One region of the Shewanella sp. YLB-07 genome, then DNA from elsewhere that is predicted to be linked to it. Evidence: predicted binding sites of a transcription regulator. Region 1 holds the regulator's gene; each other region holds the start of a gene.
What was found. Region 1 encodes sigma-54, which starts transcription at its own class of promoters, with help from an activator protein. Its sites were predicted from a motif close to GTTGGCACGNNNNTNGNNT; they were not measured.
Positions count from the first base shown of each region.

Region 1 (8,210 bases):
ACAGCAACCGGTTGACTTATATTGCTCAACCTACCATGAGGAATCGCAATACCATTACCTATACCTGTGCTTCCCATTTTTTCCCTCGCCAAGAGACTTTCAAAAATCTCTTGTGAAGATAGGGTTGGGTACTGGACAGCGGCAAGATCGCTGATGAGTTCCAGTACCTTTTTCTTACTGCCCGGAGTGGCGCAAGTTGTACATTCCGGCTGCAGGATGGTGCTTAATTCCATTATTAATGCTTTGTTAGCTTCTCTTTGTGTTTAATAACCTGACGGTCGAGCTTATCAATCAGGGAGTCGATAGCGGCGTACATGTCAGCGTTCTCTGACATAGCAAAAACCTCACCACCGGCAAGGTGGAGTTTAGCTTCGGCTTTTTGCTGCATTTTCTGAACATTTAAAATAACGTGTACATTATTGATCTGATCGAAATGTCGTTCAAGCTTAGTGAACTTTTCTTCGACATATTGCCTTAGCGATGTAGTGATCTCTATATGGTGTCCAGTTAGGTTTATTTGCATAGAAATACTCCTCCAGTGTCCAATTTAACTCTTAGGTAGGTTGTAGAAAAATCTTTCGGGATTTAACTCACAACATAATTCCCTGTTATACCAGGAGTTGAGCCTAAGGGTTATCGACTACAGGCTGCTTCTGGTGATTAGCGCTCAACATGAGCGCTAATCAGGTCGTGGCTAAGTAGATTTTTCTATTTAGGTGACGACCTTACTTCCTTCTTTATAAACTCTTACGTTGATTCGATGGTGGAATCAACATGGCTTCACGATACTTAGCTATGGTGCGCCTCGCGACCTGAATTCCCTGCTCTGCTAATAGCAAAGCCATCTTACTGTCGCTGAGTGGTTTCTGTTGATTTTCGGCTGCAACCAGCTTCTTTATGAAAGCACGAATGGCGGTAGATGAACACTCGCCGCCATCATCGGTCCCCACATGGCTGGAGAAAAAGTATTTCAGCTCAAATATGCCCCTCGGGGTATGCATATATTTTTGTGTGGTGACACGGGATATGGTGGATTCGTGCATCTCTACGGCTTCGGCTATGTCGTTCAATACCATAGGTTTCATGGCTTCTTCACCGAATTCGAAGAAGCCCTGTTGGAATTTAACTATGCAGTTTGAGACTTTCAGTAAGGTCTCGTTGCGGCTCTCTAAGCTCTTGATAAACCACTTAGCCTCTTGCAGGTGACCACGAATAAACTGACTATCTGATTGATTCTTGGTACTTTTCACCATGGATGCATAATGTTGGTTGACGTTGATCTTCGGCATATTGTCTGGATTTAACTCAACCATCCAACGACCTTTCTTCTTGGTCACAGTGACATCTGGGATGACATACTCATCTTTACCTGGAGTAATGGCGAGTCCTGGGCGGGGATTAAGCGTTTGGATTAACTCAATGGCGACTCTGAGATCATCTTCCTTAAGCTTAGTCTTACGCATTAACTGGCGGAAATCACGTCCTGCGATCAGATCCAGATGATCTTTGATAAGGAGCCTGGCATTATCTATGTGGGGGGTTGTATCTGCGTATTGTGCCAGTTGAATCAAGAGACATTCGCTGAGGTCCCTGGCTGCTATGCCGATAGGATCGAAGTGTTGGATACGTTTGAGGACGGCTTCAACTTCATCCTGTTCAATTTCTGGATCACCCATGGCCTCGAGAATATCTTCAACACTTTGGGTGAGATAGCCCCTCTCATCAATGGCATCTATGATGGCGGTCGCTATGGCGAGATCATTATCAGAAAACGGTGTCAGGTTCTTCTGCCATTCGAGATGCTCATACAAACCTTCGCTGGTCTCGCCTTGGAAGGGCATATCATCGTCGCGCATGGCACCAGAACTCGAGTTCGGAGACGCGGTATAGACTTCATCCCAAGTGGTGTCCATGGGGAGCTCTTCTGGCATGGAATCTTGGGTTATTGCCTCTGAGGTTTCAACCGCAGAGCTGTCGATTGGACCATCACCTTCGCCATCACCCGTGGCGTTAAAGTCTTCTGCGTCTATGGTCTTATCTTCACCATTGACTGGGGGGTCAACCTGTTCTTCATCTAGTTCGAGAAGGGGGTTGGAGTCTAACGCTTGTTGGATTTCTTGTTGCAGTTCCAGCGACGATAGTTGCAATAGACGTATAGCCTGCTGCAGTTGTGGTGTCATGGTTAACTGCTGACCCATTTTAAGCTGGAGTGACGCTTTCATTTACCGCTATTCCCTTCATTGTAATTATAAAATGAGAAAGCCTGCTTTGACTTGTTTGGGGTTTCTCTGAGCCCCTGGACCTTAGGCTGAGTAAGCCGAGTGTCGATAAATACTCATCCCTTAATGCGCGTTAAGAATGAGTCTCTTGATTAACTATAGCTTGAATTGTTCACCTAAGTACACAGCTCGTACTTGCTTATTGTCCAAGATCTCGGCGGGTGTACCTTCAGCGATTAAATTTCCGTGACTGACTATGTAAGCTCGCTCACATACGTCTAAAGTTTCACGCACATTATGGTCAGTGATCAGTACACCTAAGCCGCGACTCTTAAGCTGCTCGATGATTTTTTTAATGTCGATAACCGAAATAGGATCCACCCCTGCAAAGGGCTCATCGAGGAGAATAAACTTAGGGTTAGCTGCCAAGGCTCTGGCTATCTCGACGCGTCTGCGTTCACCGCCCGAGAGTGCCATGCCTTGGCTGTCACGAATATGGGTAATATGAAACTCTTCCAGAAGGCTCTCGAGTTGTTCTTCCCGGGTGTTGTTATCTATATCTGAACGTGTCTGTAGTACCGCCATTATGTTATCCCTAACCGATAACTTCCTAAAGATGCTCGCCTCTTGAGGCAGGTAACCTATGCCTTTTCTTGCCCTCAAGTGCATAGGATCTAAGGTCAGATCATCATCATCGATTAAGATCCTACCTTTATCACTCTGTACTAAGCCTACGATCATGTAGAAAGTGGTGGTTTTTCCCGCGCCATTAGGGCCTAACAGACCGACTATCTGTCCGGTTTTGACTGTGATACTGACATCTTGAACTACGGCTCTATTCTTATAACTCTTGGCAAGGTTGACTGCCTTTAGCGTCATCTGGCTCATTGTTTCTCCTGCCCTATGACTGGTAACTGAGTAGGTATAATGTCTTGCTTGCTGGTTTGATTGTTCGTTTCAGCTGGCTCGACTTCTGGTAATTGAGTCGGCAGCGGCTCCGTAGCTGGCTCTTGTTCTTTGGCCTTATCTTGACTGGTATCCTGATAGCTTTCTGGCTGAATAATGGTGATAACCCTATCATTGCCTTTGCTTTCTGCTATCAACTGTTGCTTAGCTATGTTGTAGCGAATCATATTACCTGTTACTCGGCTACCATCTTGCTCCAGCGTGGCATTACCTACCAAGGTTAAGGTTCTGCTCGATAGCTCATACCTAATTTCTTTGGCACTGGCAGAAGCCGGGCGTCCATCTTCCATTATCTGGGAGTATGTCGCGGGATTTCCGATGGCGACAAGTGTTTTTCCGCCGCCATCTTCTTTAGAGGAGGCTCTGAGTTCGTCGGCTAAAATTTTGATCGATCCCTGAGTCACTTCCACTGGACCATGAAAGATCATCTGATTATTCTTGATATCGGCTTCCTGACTCGCTGCCGAGATCTTAACTTCTTGCATGAGATCATCTTGCTTTGTCATGCCACTAAAACTTGTGATACACAGTAGAGCAGCGATGATTAAGTTATGTTTGTTCATATCGTCCTTCAAATGGCGTACTTGTCTTGTTCACAACACATATGGATCATAGGTATTGTTGGTCTGAGTCTGTTTTTCTAAAATATGGCTTTGGGCTAGCACAAAGCCAAGCTAATTGACCTCATATATCCCTTTAACCTTACTCAATAATTGTACTTTTTGGGCGTTAAGATCACCGAACAAACCCACACCTTGGATAATAAAATCAGTACCTGTGATGTAAACCTCACGATCTGAGGTCATGACCATGGTATTGAGATCTAATTCCAAGTAACTGGTTTTCATGGTTTGAATCGGTTCTTCAGGGCTTATGGAATCGATAATAACATTGTTCTCGAGAACGACTTTGCCTGATTTCTTATTGAGTGTCCCCATCGTCGATTGAAGGCGCCATTTAGCTTGGCCTCCGTCGGGATAGATTAGGTATATGGGCTGAGTGAAATAGGTCATATTGGCCTCATCAAAGTGCTCCATATGGGTAGCTGTGACTCGGCTGTTGACTAACCCCTTGTCATTATAATCGACACTACGTAGGTTATCGGCAATATAATCTGGTCTTAAACTGACATCGATAGCCACCTCTTCATCGCTTTTCTTGGATTGCACCTGCCAATAAAGCAGCAAGGCCGTGCCGAAGAAAGCTATGATGGCCAGAGTCACTCTATTCATATACTCATACCGTGTGCGGTATCGAATTTCTTTTGGCTGAGAAGTATGAGATCCGTTAACTCTCGTAAGGCACCATGTCCGCCTTGGATGCTAGTGACGAAGTCGGCAGCTTGTTTTACATAGGGGTGACCATCGGCGACACAGACTGAAAGCCCAACCTGTTTCATGACTGGCAGGTCAACCATATCATCGCCTATATAAGCCACCTGCTCAGGGGTCACATCATACAAGGAGAGTAGCGCTTGATATGGCTCTAATTTGTTGTCTACACCTTGGTATATATGCTTGATGCCTAGTGCTGTCATACGGTCTTCAACTATCTGAGACTTACGTCCAGTGATGATCGCCACGGGGATATCACTGGTGAGTAGAGATCTCACTCCGTATCCGTCTCGGGTGTGGAAGGTCTTTAGTTCTTCACCGGCATTACTCATATAGACCAGACCGTCGGAAAACACGCCATCTACATCACAGATGAGTAGTTTTATCTGCTTAGCCTTCTGCCAAACCTTGTCAGCTACAGGACCATAAAAACTCTGATGGGATTCATTCATTTATATTACTCCTGCCTTAACCATGTCGAGCATGTTTAATGCACCTATTGGGGTGTTGTTATCATCTACTATGATGAGACCATTGATATCGTTTTCGTCCATCACTTTTAGTGCTTCGGCGGCCAAAATTCCTTCAGAGATGGTGATGCAGCCTTTACTCATCACATCTGAGATTGATGTTTCTCTCAGGTTGACTTGGGCATCTATGACCCGGCGTAGATCGCCGTCGGTAAAAATACCCACTAACTTGTTGGAATCATCGGTAACCGCCGTCATGCCCAGGCCTTTGTTCGATATTTCATAGAGGGCATCTGTGACGCAGATATTCTGCCTTACCAGAGGCAGGTCATGACCTTTATGCATGACATCACTGACTTTGAGCAGTAATTTCCGGCCTAACATACCACCTGGGTGTGACAGGGCGAAATCATCTTTGGTAAACCCCCTCGCTTGTAACAGTGCTACGGCGAGTGCATCGCCCATGACTAAGGTCGCCGTGGTGCTGGATGTGGGAGCAAGCCCTAGGGGGCAAGCTTCTTCGGGTACTTCGATGCACAGATGCACGATAGCATGTTTAGCCATGGTGGATTTTGGCTTACCCGTTACCGCTATAATAGGCAGGCCCATACGTTTAATGACCGGCATCAAGGTTAAGATTTCTGAGGCTTCTCCCGAATTGGAGATGGCTAAGATGATATCGTTCTCACTGAGCACACCGAGATCGCCATGACTGGCTTCACCTGGATGCACAAAAAATGCGGGGGTGCCTGTGCTGGCAAAGGTGGCTGAAATTTTATTGCCTATATGGCCAGACTTGCCCATCCCCATGACGATGACCTTGCCGGTGCACTCAAAGATCAATTTACACGCTGTAGCAAACTCAGCTGAATCTACATACTGGTATAAGTTATCGAGAGCTTTTCGCTCGACATCGATAACGTTTTTGCCCCATTGGCGTAATTTATTTACATCTAGCATTTTGATCTCTCTGTTTATTCAGTCTGATGTAAGTCTTGTTAAGCAAGAAAAAGGACTAGTTGATACGAGATAAAGGTCAACAGTAACACGCCTCCATGCCAAGGCTTTAATGCTCTTGCACGGCCACTCAGTAAAATGAGTACGGCAAGGGCGCTGCTTGTGGCCATTACCATATAGAAATCCCGGGTACTGGCCGCCGCGTCGACTTCCCCTGGCGCAATTAACGCGGGGAGGGCGAGTACGGCGAGAATATTGAACAAATTTGAACCGACAATATTGCCAATGGCCAGATCGTCTTCTTTTTTCAGCACGCCGGCAACACAAGCTGCAAGCTCAGGTAGGCTGGTGCCTATGGCTATGATGGTCAAGCCTATGACCAGATCCGATAAATGATAGGCTTTGGCGATACCTACCGCACCCTGAACCATCCAGTCGGCAGACAGAGGTAGTAAAATAATACCCACGACTAGCCAGAGAACCGCCTTGTGAGTCGGAACTCCAGTCGGTATTTCCTCATCGGCTTCATCTTCGAGTGTGTCAGCTTGCTTGTTGGTTAAGCCATGCCAGATAAGGTAACCCATGAGGATGAAGAAAAGCCCCATTAACATGACGCCTTCCATGCGTGTCAGCAGGCCATCATAGAGAAAATACCCCGCGATTGCTGTGGCGGCCAACATCAAAGGTATTTCTCGCATCAGGGTTTGGGAGCGTACTGAAATGGCCCCTAATAGCGCTGTGATACCCAATATCAAGGTGATGTTGGCGATATTTGAGCCCAATACGTTGCCGATGGCCGTATCTGTCATGCCTTCCATGGATGCGGTGGCTGCGACGAACATTTCGGGAGCTGAGCTGCCCATTGCCACTATGGTCAATCCGATCAACATCGGTGGGAGTCCGAGGTTGCGGGCAAAAGCCGCCGCACCATAGACAAATTTGTCGGCGCTCCAGACTAAAACGCCCAATCCTGCAATAAGCATGAAGATATTAAATAACATTTAATTCAATTCTAAAATGAGTCAACGAGCATTTTCGCTGGATTTGAATGAAAATGAAAGTATTGAGGCAAGATAGTGTCGATTCAGTTGTGCCTATTAGCGCAATTACGTACAATTTGCTGCTCAGTTTCTGTCAGACTCGTCTGCCTTCCCCTGGTGCTTGTACGTAAATGGATGCGGTATGAACATAGAAGTGTCACCAAAACCCAACTCATTGGTCGAGATCCGCAACTTAAAATTTAGTCGCGGTGACCACGTCATTTTTGATGATATTAGCCTATCTATTCCCAAAGGTAAGATCACGGCCATCATGGGCCCGAGTGGAATAGGTAAGACGACCTTGCTTAAGTTGATTGGCGGCCAGCTAATTCCTGACTCAGGTTCGGTATTGTTCGATGGCAAAGATGTGCATAGATGCAGCCGCAAGGAGTTATTTACACTGCGTAAGCGAATGAGCATGCTATTCCAAAGTGGGGCCCTGTTTACCGACATGAATGTGTTCGACAATGTGGCATTCGCTCTGCGTGAGCATTCAGGACTCGCCGAAGAGATTATCACCCGCATCGTATTGATGAAACTAGAAGCGGTTGGTTTACGGGGCGCAGCTAAAATGATGCCTAGCGAGCTTTCCGGGGGGATGCAGCGTCGGGTGGCGCTTGCCAGAGCGATTGCGCTCGAGCCCGATATGGTGATGTATGATGAGCCTTTTGCGGGTCAAGACCCTATCTCAATGGGGGTGTTGGTGAAGCTTATCAAAGAACTCTCTGCTGCTTTAGGCCTCACCTCTGTGGTGATATCCCATGATGTGCAGGAAGTCTTAGGCATCGCCGATTATGTTTATGTGATGGCCGATAAGCGCGTGATAGCCCAAGGGACTCCCGAGGAGTTACGAGTTGCCGACAATGAGCAGCTTAAACAATTTATTGGTGGTGAACCTGATGGCCCGGTGCCTTTTCATTTTCCTGCATCAAGCTATGCCGAGGAGTTAGTCGGTCAGTGATAAGACTGTGAGAAATTATAAAAAAGCTAGTTGTTTAATTGTGGCCATCAATGAACGACAAAAACAAATTATTGGCGGTGAGCTAGGCGGTCTTATTATTGTGAACGCCTCTCTCCACTTACACCAAATAGTTACATCAAGGAATTAGTAGGCTAGTGATGAATCGTATTAGTATTAGCTTTCTGTCCAGACTTCAAGATGGGGTTAAGGAAGGGACTGAATGAGCATGACAGATAACATAGCTAATCTTGGCCGTAGAGGCA
Region 1 covers NZ_VOQB01000011.1:108,750-116,959, forward strand. Annotated here, with positions in the region: gene ptsN (PTS IIA-like nitrogen regulatory protein PtsN) at 1-233, opposite strand, end outside; gene hpf (ribosome hibernation promoting factor) at 236-523, opposite strand; gene FS373_RS21745 (RNA polymerase factor sigma-54) at 738-2,222, opposite strand; gene lptB (LPS export ABC transporter ATP-binding protein) at 2,376-3,107, opposite strand; gene lptA (lipopolysaccharide transport periplasmic protein LptA) at 3,104-3,748, opposite strand; gene lptC (LPS export ABC transporter periplasmic protein LptC) at 3,860-4,417, opposite strand; gene kdsC (3-deoxy-manno-octulosonate-8-phosphatase KdsC) at 4,414-4,971, opposite strand; gene FS373_RS21770 (KpsF/GutQ family sugar-phosphate isomerase) at 4,972-5,949, opposite strand; gene FS373_RS21775 (calcium/sodium antiporter) at 5,988-6,947, opposite strand; gene mlaF (phospholipid ABC transporter ATP-binding protein MlaF) at 7,129-7,947, shown strand; gene mlaE (lipid asymmetry maintenance ABC transporter permease subunit MlaE) at 8,168-8,210, shown strand, end outside.

Region 2 (8,210 bases), on a different contig from region 1:
TATAGGCACCGGAGATGGTCACATGTTTGTCTGGCCTGAAGGCATAGCATTAGAGGAAGTCGTCAGGGCGGTAAACAGTTTAGGGGCCTCCCCTATGGATCTAATGGCGATACTTCAGGCACTGGATGAAGCGGGCGCCCTGGAAGCTGAACTGGTGGTTATATAATGAAGTTAGAGAACTCCCATAGTTACCTTAACAACCTCAACGCAGGCGATTTGATCAAGGCCAATGGTGAACATGGTGCTCTCGAGCTGGTTAGCCAGCAATTCGAAGCTCAGTTTTTACAAAATGTGCTTAAGCAGATGCGCAGTGCCTCAGACGTAATGGCCGACAGTGATAGTCCACTCTCTTCGCAGAATGATGGCATGTATCGAGATTGGCATGACGCCGAACTTGCAGGACGCCTCAGTCAGATGCAAAGCACGGGCCTTGCCAGCGTTATGACAAAACAATTAAGCGTCGGTCTTAAGTCGCAACCCACAGCAGTCGCCTCTACACAAGAGACCCCATTAAGTGAAGCGGCTAACTCGGCTCAGTTTAATGGGAACAGTGGCTCAACAATGGCGATGCAACCCGCACTTATTGTGCCTCAATTAACCAATACAAACGATAAGTAGAGATGCCTTACACTCGCTGACTTCTGCTACCTATAAATTTAACAGATAAGGAAACCCTATGAGCATGCTTAATATCGGCATGTCAGGACTGACATCGAGTATGGCGGCCCTGAATGCAACCTCAAATAATGTCGCCAATGCCATGGTACCTGGTTACTCTCGCCAGCAGGTGATGATGAGCTCTGTAGGCGGCGGTATCTATGGTAGCGGAGCCGGCGTTCAGGTCGATGGGGTACGCCGGATCTCAGATCAATATGAAGTTGCGCAGCTATGGAACACCACCAGCGGTGTGGGTTATGCCCGAGTCACAAATAGTTACTACAGTCAGGTGGAGCAGATCTTCGGCTCTAAAGGCAATAATATCTCTTACGGCCTAGATCAACTCTTTGCCTCACTAAACTCATCACTAGAGCAACCCAGTGATATTGCCTATCGTCAGGGTGCTTTGAGTGAAGCTAAGGCTATGGGACAGAGATTCAACTCCATCAGCCACTCGCTCAATTCACAACTTTCACAGATTGAGGGACAGATAGGTGCATCGGCTAAAGAGATTAACTCCCAGCTCGAATCTATTGCTAAATTTAACCAAGAAATTCAGCGCTCCGGTACCGATATTCCAGCTTCACTGCTCGATGCCAGAGATGCGGCGATAGATGATCTGGCTCAACTGGTTGATATCAGAGTCACCGAAGAATCAAATGGCATGGTCAATATCTCCCTGGCCCAGGGTCAGCCACTGCTCTCAGGCACTACCGCTTCGACACTGGAAGTAAAGCCAGATCCAAGTAATCCAGCCTTAAGCACCGTCACGATTAAGTTTGGCGATTCCAGCTTCCCGTTAGATGAGAACGTAGGTGGTAGCTTAGGCGCCATGCTCGATTACCGTGATAATAGCCTGCTGGAATCCATGGCATTTAACGATGAACTAGCGATGACTTTTGCCGATGAGTTCAATGCCATTCTTGCTGGCGGTACCGATCTTAACGGTGGTACACCGACACAAGACCTCTTTACCTATGACCCTAATAATCCAGCTGGCAGCATCAAGGTAACCGAAGGTTTTACCGCAGAGATGCTTGCTTTCGGTCAAGGTGATGGGCCTGGAGATAACAGCAACCTAAAAGAGCTAATCGAGCTGGCTAACACTGAGTTTACCTTCGGCTCTATCGATGTAACGACTTCTATGGGAGATGCCTATTCGAGCATGGTGGGCAAACTAGGCTCCGAATCGAGACAGGCTCAGGTCAGTGAAGACACTGCCATCAGCCTTCAGATGGAGGCGCAGGCACAATGGGCCAGCACGAGTGGAGTCAATATGGATGAAGAGGCTGTAAACCTCATTATCTATCAACAGAGTTATCAAGCTAATGCCAAGGTAATCGCCACCGCCGATCAACTGTTTCAAACCATAGTCAACATTTAACCCGTCGGCGCAGCTGCCCACCACTTAAGTATGGGCTTTTGAATCAGATTTAAGGAATACACAATGAGAGTCAGTACCCACAACCTCTATGCCAGTAACTTACATAACCTGCAAAATTCAACCGCTGATATCGCACGCCTCAATCAGATGATGGCAACGGGCAAGTCTATTTTACGTCCGTCCGATGATCCTATTGGTTCGGTCAAAGTCATAGCCAGCCAACGTGAAGTCGCAGCCACCGAGCAGTACCTTAAAAATATCAACTCGCTGAGCACGAGTTTCGATCGTGCAGAGACCAATTTATCTTCCATGGTGGAGATAGAGTCAAGAATGCGCGAAGTAACATTAGCGGCGAGTAATGGTTCGCTATCCCCAGAAGACAGAGCTGCTTACGGTGCAGAGCTGGAAGAGTTGCTTGAAACATTCGTTGGCATGGTCAACGCGCAGGATGATGGCGGAAACTATATCTTCTCCGGCAACCAGACTGGCACAGCGCCTATAGCCCAAGATGCCAGCGGCAACTATATCTATCAAGGCGATAATAATCACAGAGAGGTACAGACCTCTGGCTCATCCTGGATGACAGCAAACGTCACCGCAGAGCAGTTTTTGTTCTCGAACGGTAGTGCAGATATCCTCAATCAGACTCAAGAATTTATCGATGTGCTTAAAGACCCAAGTTTAGCCCCCGGAGAACCTGAATTTGATAACGTATCTAAGGCCATGATGGAGACATTAAATGACACATTATCCAGTATCAGCGGCGCGATTACCGATATAGGGGGTAAGCAGAAGAGCCTGATGTTGATGGAAGAATCCCATGAAGAGATGATTCTCTTTAATGAGGAGGTGATCGGTGAAACAGAAGGTTTGGATTATGCCCAGGCAACGGCCGAGTTTAATCTGAAATTAACCACACTACAGGTGACACAGCAGACCTTCGTGCAGATCACCCAACTCACTCTCTTCAGTCAGATTTAACAAGGAAAAAGCAGATGGCTATGGTAACTGGAGTCTCAGATGCGCTAAGTGTTCAACACCGTAGCCAGCCTCTCAGCGCGCCGATTAACGATCGGCAGGCACAAAGTCAGCTCGAGCCGAATCATAAATCCAATATCCCGACACACAGGCTAGAGAGCTATTCCCGCTGGGCAAAAGTGACTCAAGGCCAGCATAAGGTCTCAGCCTCTCAAGTTGCCGAACAAGGCCTTAGGCAGATAACCCATATCCTGAAGCAGCTCAAGAAACAGACTCAAAAAGCACTGAGCGTTGAGGGCAGCTTACAAACAGAAAAAGCCAATATGGCTAAAAGGATACAGAATCAGCTAACAAAGCTAAAGGTCGAGTATCAAGACACACAACTCATAGATCATCAACTGAACCTGATCACACCAAGTCGCCCGGCAGCGCAACGAGAGTTTACGATGAAATCCGTGGATCTCGCGAGCACTAAGCCAAGAGATGAATACATTCAGCTACAGCACAACCAAAAAAATGCCAGTGTTTTTCTCCCGGCAAAAACTCCTAGTCAACAGCTCAGAGAGCAACTTGCCCTGGGGATGAAAGTCCTTGGCATCGATGTCTTCACACACAAAGATAGCCCATCGACACAAGAAACCATTTTTTCGACCAATGATAAGCAATGGCAACAACTAAAAAACGGCATAATGATGACAGGTCAAGGCCAACGACTACCAGCCGGGGAAGCCAGAAATATCAAATTGGATGAAAAACTCTCCTGGCAAGATCCAAGAGAATGGAAATTTACCAGTAATGATGAGCTCAGACAGGCCATAGCCAAGATCAATAAGTCTCTGCATAAAGTCGATCAACAACTCAGGGATCTTACCGAAGCCAAGCTAAAGGTGCAGCGTCAGCTAGACAAAATCAACCGCAGCCGCAACAGTGATAACTTGGTAATCGAGACCTTACAAACCTTAGATTCAGTAATGCAAGCCAACCCATTTTCTAAACAGATTACGTCTATCATGGCTCAGGCTAATGTTACACGCGCCCATGTCTCTTCATTACTGAAATAACCATGTCTCTCCCTAATTGAATAACTTGATTCACTCAACCGGCCTGGCGCCGGTTTTTTTATATGTGAATATCCCGCACATCGAAATACCAATTGCATTAGGTATCTGACCATTCTGCGGGAGTTCAAAGCGCTGTAGGCAAGGCGGGGGCTGAAGCTAATAGTTATTCTCGGCTCTGGCATCCTGTTTCGCCCTAACTTCTGCATCCATGCAGTCGTATATCTAAAGCCCTAAACGCAGCATCAAGTGCTTTGCCCTTTACTTTAAACATCAGCCGAACTACGTGAGCGCCTCAGGATTTCCACTTCTGCTTTTTGCATTTATTATTTTTAACTATTTTTCTATCCGAGAGTTCAGTTTCAAATCAGGGCGTCGTTTTAACAAATATGAGACACAACGAATTATTTAACTTTTGTTCTCTCCTAGCTAAACACGCTTTAGTGGTTAGCTGGAACGGAAGCTAAATAACACTAAAAATACTTGGAGAATTAACCATGTTATCTGTTCATACTAACTATGCTTCTAACGTCGCTCAAAATGCTGTAAACAAAAATAACAGCTTACTTACCACTTCTATGGAGCGCCTATCTACTGGCCTTCGCATCAACAACGCTTCAGATGATGCTGCAGGCCTACAGATCGCTTCACGCCTAAACGCTAACGTTGTTGGTATGGAAACGGCTAGCCGTAACGTATCTGATGCAACCTCTATGCTACAGACTGCTGATGGTGCACTGGACGAGCTAAACACTATCGCTAACCGCCAGAAAGAGCTTGCAACACAAGCGGCTAACGGCGTGAACTCAGCAGAAGATCTAACTGCACTCAATGCTGAATATAAAGAGCTTACAGCTGAAATTGATCGCATCGTTGGCAGTACTGAGTACGCGGGTAATAACTTATTCACTAGCTTAGATGCGGGAGTACAGTTCCAGATCGGTGCAGGCTCTGCTGAAACATTGGCAGTTAAAACAGATGTTGTAGCTAAGCTTGCTGGTGATGCTACCGATATTAGTGTTATAGGCGATGCATCTAAGGCAATCGATGCCATAGACGACTTTATCGACGCTGTCGGTGTTGAGCGTTCAAACTTAGGTGCAAATATCAATCGCCTAGGTCATACATCTTCTAACTTAGCCAATGTCACCGAAAACACTAAGGCCGCTGCTGGCCGCATCATGGATGCAGATTTCGCCGTTGAAACTGCCAACATGACTAAGAACCAGCTACTTGTTCAAGCCGGTACTAGCATCCTATCTTCTGCCAACCAGAACACTGGTTTGGTTATGGGTCTGCTATAAACCCTGCTCTTCGTTAAACCTTACTCTTCAACATAGAGTATCGATTTATCAAACATCAAAAAGGAGCCTAACGGCTCCTTTTCATTTATTTTTCTCTGCTAACTGCATTCAGTATTTCGTTAATCACAAAGAATTACTCAATCTATCCCTCTTACACTTCATCTCTTTGAACTAGCGTCGCTTTATTTATTTAGCGAATGCCTAACGGTCAGCAAGTTAAAGCGGAAGCCTTGCTTCCCTCAATCATTCCATTTTCGGAAAACTTTTAGATTAGATGAATTAATAGTAAAAGCTAACAAGTTGAAAATTAACAACTTAACTTTTGGCATAAAGATTGCCATACCCCTTTAACAGGAGGAGTCACAATGATATCAGGTATGAGTGCCGCCCAGTTCGCCGAACAGATAATTATGGCCGAACGTATGGGTAAAGATCAGCTCTATAAAAATCAAATGGATCGTTATCAAGCCCAGCTTGATGCCTACAGCGTGCTGGAAAAAAGCTTAAATAGCATGACCAGTAAGCTGGATAAGATCGATAGCGATGCCTTCGATGAAAAAACGGTATCTGTCAGTGATGATAATGCCTCCGTTACCGTGGGCTCAGATGCGCCAGAAGGTAACTATGAATTAATAGTTAAACAACTTGCTCAGGCTCATCAACTAACAAAAAAATTTACCAGTGAAGACGCCACCGGCCTCCCTACTAGTGGTGACTTCACCATAGAGATTGCAGGCGAAAAACTCACCTTAGATATGGGCGAAATCAATAGTGATGGCAGTATCACCATCAGTCAATTCAGAGACTATATCAATAACCACGCGGATAACCCTGGTGTACAGGCATCCCTGGTACGCACTGGTGGCAGTGTTGAGTTTATGCTGACCTCAACAGAAACGGGAAAAGCAAGTAAGATAACCGTGCTTGATAACGGTACTGACTTTGGTATGACCGAGCGCCGTAAAGCTCAAGATGCAGTAGCAAAGCTCAATGGCATCAAAATAAAAAGCAGCAGCAATTACCTTGAAAATGTCATCGATGGCATGACCGTAGAGCTCAAAAAAGTTCACGAATCAGGGCAAGCCAGCACTATCACTGTAGGCACAGACTTTGAGTCCAGTGAGCAGGCGGTAAAAGATTTTGTCGACGCTTTTAATTTATTGATGGATCAGATCAATAAGCTCACTCGCACCATGGGCAGTGAAGTGGCCGATGAAATCAATGATAAGAAAGAAGACGATGATGACGATGACGATGACTCATCGTCCGGCAGTAGCTCGATCACTGAAGATCAACTCGGCGTCTTAAAAGGCGACTCCAGTGTACGCATGCTGCAAAACAACGTGAGGCAGGTGGTATTCGCCCCGTCCCCAAATGGTATGCGTCTATCGGATATCGGCATCGAGATGACCCGTGACGGCAAGCTCAAGATCGACGACGACAAGCTTTCGGAAGCCCTAAAGAGTGATCCCTCGGCCGTTAAGGCCATGTTCACTGATGACGAAGGTTACGTCGATCGACTCGACAAAATTATCGACCCTTTCACAAAATCCGATGGTTACCTGGATCTTAAGCAAGGCAACCTGGATAAGCAGGTGTCTCGCATTGAGGACAATATGGAACGCCATGACTACCACATGCAGCAAAGGTATCAGGTTTACCTGGCCCAGTTTACTGCAATGGAAGCCAATATTATGAAAATGAGTTCAGCCAGCGGGCTGTTTTAACTAAGGAAACCAAACACTATGTTGAATGAGCATGATCCCTTCAGCGCTTATAAACAGACCACTCTCGATGCCAGAGCTGCTGCTGCAAACCCCCATGAAATGGTGCGCATGTTACTCGACGGACTACTCGAGGAGATGGAACGCACCCGAGGCTTTATGGAGCGAAGAAGCTTCGAAGATAAAGGGAAGAGCGTCAATAAGTGCCTCAACATAGTTCATGGTCTCGATTCCATGTTGGATCTTGAGAATGGCGGTGAAGTAGCAACCAGCCTTAACCGCCTTTATGAGTACTGCAGCCGCCAACTCGTCTCCGCCAGTGTCGAAAACAGTTCGGAAAAATTAGATCCCATAATAAAGGTAATTAGCGATGTCAGAGAAGGTTGGACCAATCTCAATTGAGCAGTGGGGCCAGTTTGAAACAGCTTTGAATAAGCACTCAGAGTCAAAGGATTGGGACAAGGTCGTGATGATCAATGAAGTCATGATCAAAGCGCTCCAGAGAGAGGGTAAAGCTAACACACGCCCTCAATTTACCGCCAGACAAGCACTTGCAAAGACCCATGCCGCCATATTGGCTCAGCTCAAAAAGGAGAAGGATAAGTTGGAAGTTGAGATGAAACAGTTCCAAAGCCAACAAGATGGCATCGCAGCTTATCAACTCACTAGCCTGAGTGGAGAGCGTGATGATATCTAATTCTATTAATCTACATTCACCTAGAGATAATTCAGAGAAATTAACAGGTGATATTTCAGATGCTAACGAAGAGCTTTTCTCCATAGAGTCCGCTGAATTTGCCATATATGCCTCAGCCAGCCTATCTCAGTTAGAGAAGCTCAGCGGCAATACAAGCTTAAGCTCTATTTATAGTGATATAGCTCAAGAGAGGACAAAGGTTAGTGGTAGCTCCTTGGCAAATCTAACTCAGGATGCAGAACAGCTAACCAGTAAATTAGAAACATCGACTCAGTTTCAGCCTATCGTATCCAGAGAAGGGATTCCTGATAAACCACTGAACGTATCTTCTAATCCCACTCACACTCCGCCAACAAGTCAGAGTGAGCAGTTACAACTAGGGAAACTTGAGAAAGGGGCTACACAACC
Region 2 covers NZ_VOQB01000012.1:8,478-16,687, reverse strand. Annotated here, with positions in the region: gene FS373_RS22580 (flagellar basal body P-ring protein FlgI) at 1-166, shown strand, start outside; gene FS373_RS22575 (rod-binding protein) at 166-618, shown strand; gene flgK (flagellar hook-associated protein FlgK) at 677-2,041, shown strand; gene flgL (flagellar hook-associated protein FlgL) at 2,105-3,022, shown strand; gene FS373_RS22560 (hypothetical protein) at 3,037-4,080, shown strand; gene FS373_RS22550 (flagellin) at 4,575-5,381, shown strand; gene fliD (flagellar filament capping protein FliD) at 5,747-7,108, shown strand; gene fliS (flagellar export chaperone FliS) at 7,127-7,507, shown strand; gene FS373_RS22535 (hypothetical protein) at 7,476-7,802, shown strand; gene FS373_RS22530 (flagellar hook-length control protein FliK) at 7,792-8,210, shown strand, end outside.
Region 2: fliD (flagellar filament capping protein FliD) is a predicted target of sigma-54. The motif match lies at 5,703-5,721, and genes of this name have one in related genera.

Region 3 (8,210 bases), on a different contig from region 1:
TAATTGTGTTGATACAAAGTTTTGAAGACTTATATTCATGAATTTAAATTCCCTTATCTCACTATATAGCACTCGGTGGCTTACTCACATTAATGATCAAATTGATTGTTTGTATTTGATGTTATCAGTTCGCAATAGCGAATCATGATGCAATTAGGTGAACATCTCAGTTGAAAGCATATGTATAAAAAACGTCCTTATCTAAGCAAGATCTCTATATAAAAAGCTTTCAGCTTCCTAGGCTAATCTAAATCGGTAAATAGTAAAGAGCAACTCTTAACAAACGTATTTAATTTCTCGGTAATGCTGACGCCCCTGTATAAGCTATGGTACTGGCTAGCTGACAAGTAGACGTGGTAACTCATACTCTAAGTCATCGGCTAGCCCAAGCCAGTCATGTCGCTCTTGAGCTGCCAACATAAGAGGCACTAGTTGTATTACTTGATTAGCTTGTTGCAGCGTAGGAAGCATCGGCTCTAGGTGGTCGATACACTCTCGTAATCGCTGGGAGCCTTCAGCTTCCTGCCCTAAGCGAAATCTATGGGCTGTTTCAATTAACTTTTCTATTAGTGTGTTTACTGTACAGTTACTCAAACTTTACACTCCCTATATTGAGCACCGTTAATACGAGCTCCGTCTAGACTTGATTGATAGAATTTTACCTGTGGTTTTAAGCGAATATAGTGCTCTAAACTTCGAAGGTATGCTCTAAAGTTGAGATCGGTGGCTACTTTGTCACCATGGCCATTTATCACCCAGTGTTTCGCTTCGGAGGCCTTTGGTCCAAGTAAGCCATCTTCCCAAAAAGCATGAGTTTTATTATTTGGATAACTAAAATCGCAACCGAAGAGAGTAATTTCCCAACTATTGAGAAAGGCCGCGAGATCAACAGCCGGGTGAATAACACTACCGTTAGTGAATAGCCTTAACTTGGGATGTTTTGCGTCCAACTCATCATAAAGTGTCGCTTTAGAGTAGGCATTGAACCTAGGCCCTGTCCAATGCTCTATAACACTTGAAGGTACTCTTGGGAAGTATACGAGTGTCACTGAGTCAGGTATCTCCTCTGGTAGGTGGGACAGAGTAATATTAGGGTCGATGCTAACTAATATATCGGGAATAATACTTTGGCTTGATAGCGCTTTAAATGCAGTATCTACCGCTATCATTAATGGCCGCTTTCCAATAGGGAGTGCTCTTTGTACTCTCAAATAGTCATAATGATCTTCTAGAGTAGGTCCTGCTCCAATGACTAAGGTGTTATGTTGGGTATGAGTCAGTCTTAATGTCGATGCATCAGGATCTAGTTCTAAATACTTTATATTTTCATTGAAGCGTTCAATCAGTTGAGGATCATCAACCTGATGTTGTTTGTTGGCATACTCACGGTTATTTTCCAGTACTAATAAATCTCTTAATATCGCATTCTCATTGTCAGCAAGAAGAAGATCTGGAGTTATTGAAATAAATGATTCGGCTATTTGATGTTGATTGGGGATCTCTATAATCGTTATGCGTCTGTCAGTTAGCCATTCCCGTTGGTCTGTGTAAGAGAGTAACAGAGCAAATAGACCTAGATTGAGCGGACAGACAGTAATGTTTGTTATCAGCTTACTATCAGTCAATAAACTGGGGACATCCCCCATTCCTATGCCATAAACGGTAACTTGTTTACAGTCTAACGGGAGCTGACTTATAAAGAGTTGGGCTTCGGACATTCGATTGTGGCGGCTGCTTAATTGGATGCCATTAACGCTGATAGTTTGATTGCTACCAGTGACAAGATTGGCATCGAGATCGTCAAAAGATTGAAACTTTAATGCTGAAGCAAGCACAGGCCAGCGCTGCTGGATAATTTGAAGATTTGTCGAAAATAGTTCAGTCATTGATTCTATCCTTGAAAGTATTACTCATCACAAGATATTAGATCACTAACTGGTCTCCCCACAGGGACTCGAACCCCGATCGATCGCTTAGGAGGCGACTGCTCTATCCTGTTGAGCTATAAGGAGACGCCTGTGATTATACTGGTTTTCGCCTCAATGAAAAGAGGGGATGAAAAGCTAATGAGTTCAGTTGCTTGTTTATCATGCGATTTAAGTCAATAACTCAGGTTTTAGCTACATTTTGATCGCAAGGTCATTAATTTGGACGTTATAAGAGGCATTCTTATCGATTAAAATCGCCGTCGCTGTTTTTTCAGTGACTTGATCGATTTTTATTTCCGCACGGCTTTTCCCTGCAATGGCGCGCATTTTATCGAAACGGTCGTTGATGTTTTGTTGCAGTATTAACTGAAACTTATCGCCGACTCGGATGCCGTGGCGTCGACCTAGGTTTAAAATGACTCTGTCATGCTGTCTGGCGACGACTTGTCCTAATACCGGTCGGCAACTCAATGTGCTATCTATGTCTTCAACTACATTGGCTAATACCTTATCGATACTCTTGCCGTAGGCTGAAGCCCAGAATCTTTGGTGATTCGAGGGGACGGTTTCTTGGCGTTCAAACTCCCAGGGAGAGGAGGTGGTGTAAGAATCGCTCCAAATCTGTTCTCCACTGATGCCATGGTATAAGGAAAGCCTGATGCGGAATTGGCGAATGGGATCACTATGCCATAGCCCCAGCATTTGGCTTTCGGCGGGATCGGTCGATATATCGAGAATCTCAGGCAGGAGTACGTATTGGCTATCGGTGATTTCGCTGAGCCAACTGGGTAGACGATAGCCACGGATATCGACGAGTTCTTGTTCAACATCTAAGCGCTCGTTGGCATGGATATGAACAAAGCTGGTCAGTGACTGAGCTTCTAGTGCATCACCGAGTCGCTGGGATAGGTCTTTCTCAAACAATCCGATATTGCCGTAGCGTAATTGAGCCCTGTCCTGAATTAAAAACTGAGGAACCAGTATTGCGGCTTTTAGCTGTTGGCTATCACATTGTGAGCCTTGTGATTGCATAACATCGACTCGGAGCATGACAGTTAGTTTTTCGCCGTCAATGAGCTCGTTGACTAATTCGACTCTGCTGGCTTGGGCTTGGTTTGTTAGCGAAAAACTGTCTTGAACGAGTTGTCCGTTACGGACTCTTTGGGTGCTGGTGAAATTGGCACCATTTTTGAGTGTGGCATAGGTCAGTGCCTGTTCTATTGCATCTTCCCTGGCTTTGCTTATGTTACCGTTGATAATATTTGCCTGGCCTTTGACCACAACCCATGCGGCATCGGCGGTTGAGGAAAAAGCGATTAAAAAGAGCCAAATTATTACAGCGATAATTTTCATGTAAGATGTCCACGTCTAAATCTATGATGGCATTTTCAAGCACACAATGGGCGTCAATAATGGGCTTTAATATTGAGGCCTGACACTATTAGCGTCGCATTTCTGACACTTGGTTAGCTCAAACTGTCTATTATCATGCTTGTAGCAAGGATTAAGACACTATTGATAAACCAAGCAATTAATATGCCATTATCCTGTCTAGAGTTTATGTCAAGAACATGTTCAAGAGCTGGTGTCGCTCATCTCTTGCTTTGTGAGTAATAACTTAGCTTAAGCTTTGTATTATTGAGCCGATAAACACCTAATAGGCAAAACAAATCTCTACTTATATTCTATATTTTGACCAAGGTGGCTTAATATTTGCTTTAAATCTTATGAAGCGTCATCGATTAACCCGAACAGTCTCATGGCACATAGGTAAATTCAGTGTCGGCAGACTTGGGTGATATTACAGCTTTGAAATAGTCAGAGACTTGAGTTAGATAATTGATATTGAGTGTTTATCCAGGAATTAAGTATGCGTAAAGCACTAGTGTTTACAGCAGCGTTACTCTTGAGTGCGTGTGCGAATAGCGGTGAAGGCCTGTCAAAAGATAACCTTAGTCAAGGCAATCAATTGCCGTCGACATCGGCCATCAACCACTTGTCTGAGCAAATTGTCAGTGAGTTGGTTGAGCAGAATGATGAGCTCGGGAGTGATCAGCCTCTGCTGGTAGCAACGCCTGTGTTACTGGAGTCTTTTAATGAGACAAATGCAGTTGGATTACAGTTGCAGCAAGGTTTAATTGCCGCCTTACATGGGCGTAAGTTTAATCTGGTAGATATCAATGTCGGCGATAACATCAGGGTTACCCCCAATGGGGACTTCCTATTGACTCGTGATTGGAAGCAACTCCCTTCTGGGATCGCCGTTGAGCATGTTCTTGTGTCGACGATGAGTATCAATACCAGAGGACTCGTGGTTAATTCCAGGATAGTGAACATAACCAATAATCGAGTGGTTTCGGCGTCACAGGGAGCATTTAATATCAACGAATTACCTGGGTACCTGAAAAAATCTGAGAAGATCACCTCAAGAGATGGTCTGTTATATAGAGATCCCGTCGGCGGATTGCAGCAAGTTCAAGTTATAGGTGGTGCACAATGAAAACATGGATAATCTTATCTTTACTGTTTATCTCAGGCTGTGCGTCACAGGACAGGTACATAGAGTGGGAAACTCAGGCTCCCGAAAGTTTTCCTAAATTAACGGCGATAGGCTATGCGCCATTAGACACTCAGCCAGCCCAGTCTCAGGCGCAAAAAGTGGTGATGGCGATGCAAGCCTCGAAGATTGCCGCATACAGAGAGTTAGCCGAACAGGTTTTTGGCCAACAGTTGTCAGCAAGCAGCAGTGTCAATGATTGGATGTTATCAAACGATAGCATTCAAGCATCTGTATCTGGTGTGATACGCGGCGCTAAAGTGGTGAAGAGTTATCCTGCCGGGGATCATTATGTGACCGAACTCGAGTTAGACTTCTCTCTAGTGTGGGCCTTGTATGAACAGCAAAATAGACCACAAAAGATAAAAGAGATCACTTACTTTTAAGCGTTAACTATTGGAGGCAGGAAAGCAGTAGGCTTGCTGTCTTTAATTTCCTTTTCGATTTCACATGACTTTCTTACCATTACTCGTTCCCTTCATGGCTTCCTGCCATTTTCTGGCACATGGCTCATGACTGTCTAGCTTAGAAAGTTCCTGTTCTGCCGAGCCGTATTTCTCTTCATAAGGTGAAGGTCTAGCTGTGTTTGGGGTCAGAGTGATGTGGGAGTGGTCTAGGTATCTCTTGGCCATTATGGGATAGGGTATATTTATCTGGCTGATAAGGCTCTTAATCGCTATCTTGAGGCTTAGTCACCGTGATGCTTAAGTTGGGGCGTTTATAGCAGAGCAGAGTGTTATGGCTGGGGAGCATCAGATGGGCTGTTAGGCTTGTATATCATTGCCCAAGGTAGATATTGTCGAGGTCTTTCCCTTGTCATTATAGGTCAAGCTAGATGCATTGCGGCTAACTTGCAGAGCCTGGGAAAAACGATTCATGCTTGCGATATTCAGTTCTATCAGGCTGGAGTTTTCACTATTCAATTGTTTACATTCATCCAGCAGCATTTTGGCCGATGCCACTCGAGCTGATAAGTGTACATCATTAATGAGTAAAGCCTTATCAACATGGAGGGATAAAGCTTCATCTTTACTTTTCAACTCATCGAGTAATCCTGCCTTGGCGCTCGCCAACGAAAGTAGAAAGTCTGCATCTTGATTGGTCAGTGCAGCTTTCTCATCTGTAATGATTACTTTAAGCTTATTAAGCAACTCGAACTGAAGTTCGACGATGTCGTTTATCTTGCTCATAAAATTACTCGTTCATTCCCTTTAGGTCATTTTCAAACTGAGCTATGTTGATAGCCAGCTTTTCTGGATCAATTTTATAGCGACCTTCTGCGATTGCCAGTTTTATTTCTTGAACTTTTTGTTCATTAATTTCTGGGAAATCAGTCATTTTTGCTTGAGTGCTCTGCAGTTGCTGTGCCTGAGAAGTCAAAGAGACTGAGTCACTCTTAGGTGGTGTACTCAGAGAGTTGACCGAGTCATCATTGGATTTTTCACTGCTTTTATTGGCAGGAGACTTTCCAATGTGAGTGTTTACTGCAGTGTTTACTTGCTTAATATCAATAGCCATATTCGGCTCCAACAATTAAAAAATAAAAGAACATAATGGTATATCGGCAGTGATACCCTGAGCTTTAATAAAAATTAAGCAAAATTACATTCTAACTTCGACCTTGCCAACATCAATGACCCTTGCGTTGACAGCTTTATTCGAATAGGTGTTCTTTATACGAATTCTATCACCTAAATTACCATCTTGCAGTGCTTCTCCGACGGTTTTTATTTCAAAGTTATCAGTACGTGCAAAAATTGAGACTGAATCTCCTTTGCAGACGAAGCAGAGATTATTACTGAATATTGGTTGATCGGGAGCCATTCTTCTTTTTACTCGGGTACCAACGACCTCGTCCAGATTGTTGAATTGCTGACCTCGTAGAAGTGTTTGCTCTACATACTTGATGACAATGTCGCTTTTAGCGATTAAATCCCCTGGGCCCAATGTTGCTCTGGCGACGACAACCGGGTAAAGAATGTCGACTCTTACGGAGATAAATATTTGCCATGGGTATTGAAGTTGTGGACTTTTACAGGTTATTTTTACTGTATTGTTGCGTTTAATGGCTCTGTTACTGGCCAATTCCGCTGTTATTGGTGGAAAACATAATGGTGGCTTAAGTCGAGTGTCTAAACTTTGCGGGGTAATATTTACTCTTGCATGCTCTGCGACATCTATTTTTTCTTCTACAGCCCCTATAGCTAATTGGGATATGGCCGATAGAGTAGGCACACTCGCAGCTTGTGTGCTTAGCGCGTGATTTGACAAGAATATCAAAGAAACGAGGACATATTTTACTTTCATAATGAATAGACTAGCTTGATGGGCTAGATTACACCTATACTTTCTTAGTGACCGAAAATTTCGCCTTTCTCTGTAATAAACTTAAGGCGCCATAAACTTGACTATAAAGGGTCAAGTTGTGAGATATTTAACACTTAAAAGTAAATAAGCAATTAGTATGCCTAGTATTCGTAAAACCATGAGTATTAGGTGACATTTAAAAGACGACAAGGCAAGCGCATTATGTCAAGTATTCTTGAGTCAGTGAACAAACGAACACAGTTAGTCGGTCAGAACCGTTTAGAGTTATTGTTATTTAAACTCAATGGTCGTCAAAGGTACGGTATTAATGTTTTTAAAGTCAAAGAGGTACTGCAATGTCCTCCTCTTACCAGCCTTCCTAAGTTAAACCCTTATGTGAAAGGGGTCGCCCATATTCGTGGTCAAACGATTTCGGTAATCGATTTGAGTGCTGCTACAGGGGGGCGTCCAGTCGATAGTATCGATAACTGTTTTATCATCATCTCTGAGTACAACAGGAGTGTTCAAGGTTTCTTGGTATGCTCGGTTGAGCGGATTATCAATATGAACTGGGAAGCCATCTTACCCCCGCCAAAGGGAGCTGGTAAGTTCTCATATCTCACGGCTGTGACTGAGATTGAAGGCGAGCTTGTAGAAATACTCGATGTGGAGAAGATTCTTGATGAGATCTCGCCGGTTAAAACTGAGATAAGTCAAGAAGTCGATGAGCAGTTGACCTTAGATAGGGAAAAACATTTCCATATTATGGTCATAGATGATTCGGCTGTAGCCCGTAAACAGATCATTAGGGCATTAGTATCATTAGGTTTGCAGATAGATACTGCCAAAGATGGCAGAGAAGCGCTGGAGAAGTTGAAAGCTATTGGCGCTGAAATGGACGATGTATCGACCGAGATCCCGCTTATTATCTCAGACATTGAAATGCCTGAGATGGATGGCTATACCTTAACTGCAGAGATTAGAGACAACCCTAAGTTGAAAAATATTAAAGTAGTGCTGCATACATCTTTAAGTGGGGTATTTAACCAAGCTATGGTTGAGAAAGTAGGAGCAAATGATTTTATTGCTAAATTTAATCCAGATGAACTTGCAGCAGCAGTAAATAAGCATTTGAGTCTATAATGATTATTAGTAGAGCGCAGTAAGTTACATTAAGCTTGTTTCTTGTGGCTCTCTCGTGTATAAAACTGCGCTCGAATTGATCTCGTTATGCTGAGTTTAGTTAAGTCGTTATAGCTGTTTTTTTGATACTAGGATATCAAGGTGCCGAATAAATCACTCGCTGAAACCGAATATACACAATTTAGACTTTTTCTGGAGCAACACAGCGGTATAGTGCTGGGCGATAATAAGCAGTATCTTGTGCGTAGTAGGTTGGCGCCTTTGATGGGCAAGTA
Region 3 covers NZ_VOQB01000010.1:161,453-169,662, reverse strand. Annotated here, with positions in the region: gene FS373_RS20815 (FkbM family methyltransferase) at 1-39, opposite strand, end outside; gene FS373_RS20810 (hypothetical protein) at 337-594, opposite strand; gene FS373_RS20805 (motility associated factor glycosyltransferase family protein) at 591-1,886, opposite strand; tRNA gene FS373_RS20800 (tRNA-Arg) at 1,937-2,012, opposite strand; gene FS373_RS20795 (flagellar assembly protein T N-terminal domain-containing protein) at 2,121-3,281, opposite strand; gene FS373_RS20790 (FlgO family outer membrane protein) at 3,799-4,428, shown strand; gene FS373_RS20785 (LPP20 family lipoprotein) at 4,425-4,871, shown strand; gene FS373_RS20780 (flagella synthesis protein FlgN) at 5,250-5,675, opposite strand; gene flgM (flagellar biosynthesis anti-sigma factor FlgM) at 5,680-6,003, opposite strand; gene flgA (flagellar basal body P-ring formation chaperone FlgA) at 6,088-6,792, opposite strand; gene FS373_RS20765 (chemotaxis protein CheV) at 7,015-7,935, shown strand; gene FS373_RS20760 (CheR family methyltransferase) at 8,071-8,210, shown strand, end outside.
Region 3: FS373_RS20790 (FlgO family outer membrane protein) is a predicted target of sigma-54. The motif match lies at 3,629-3,647, and genes of this name have one in related genera.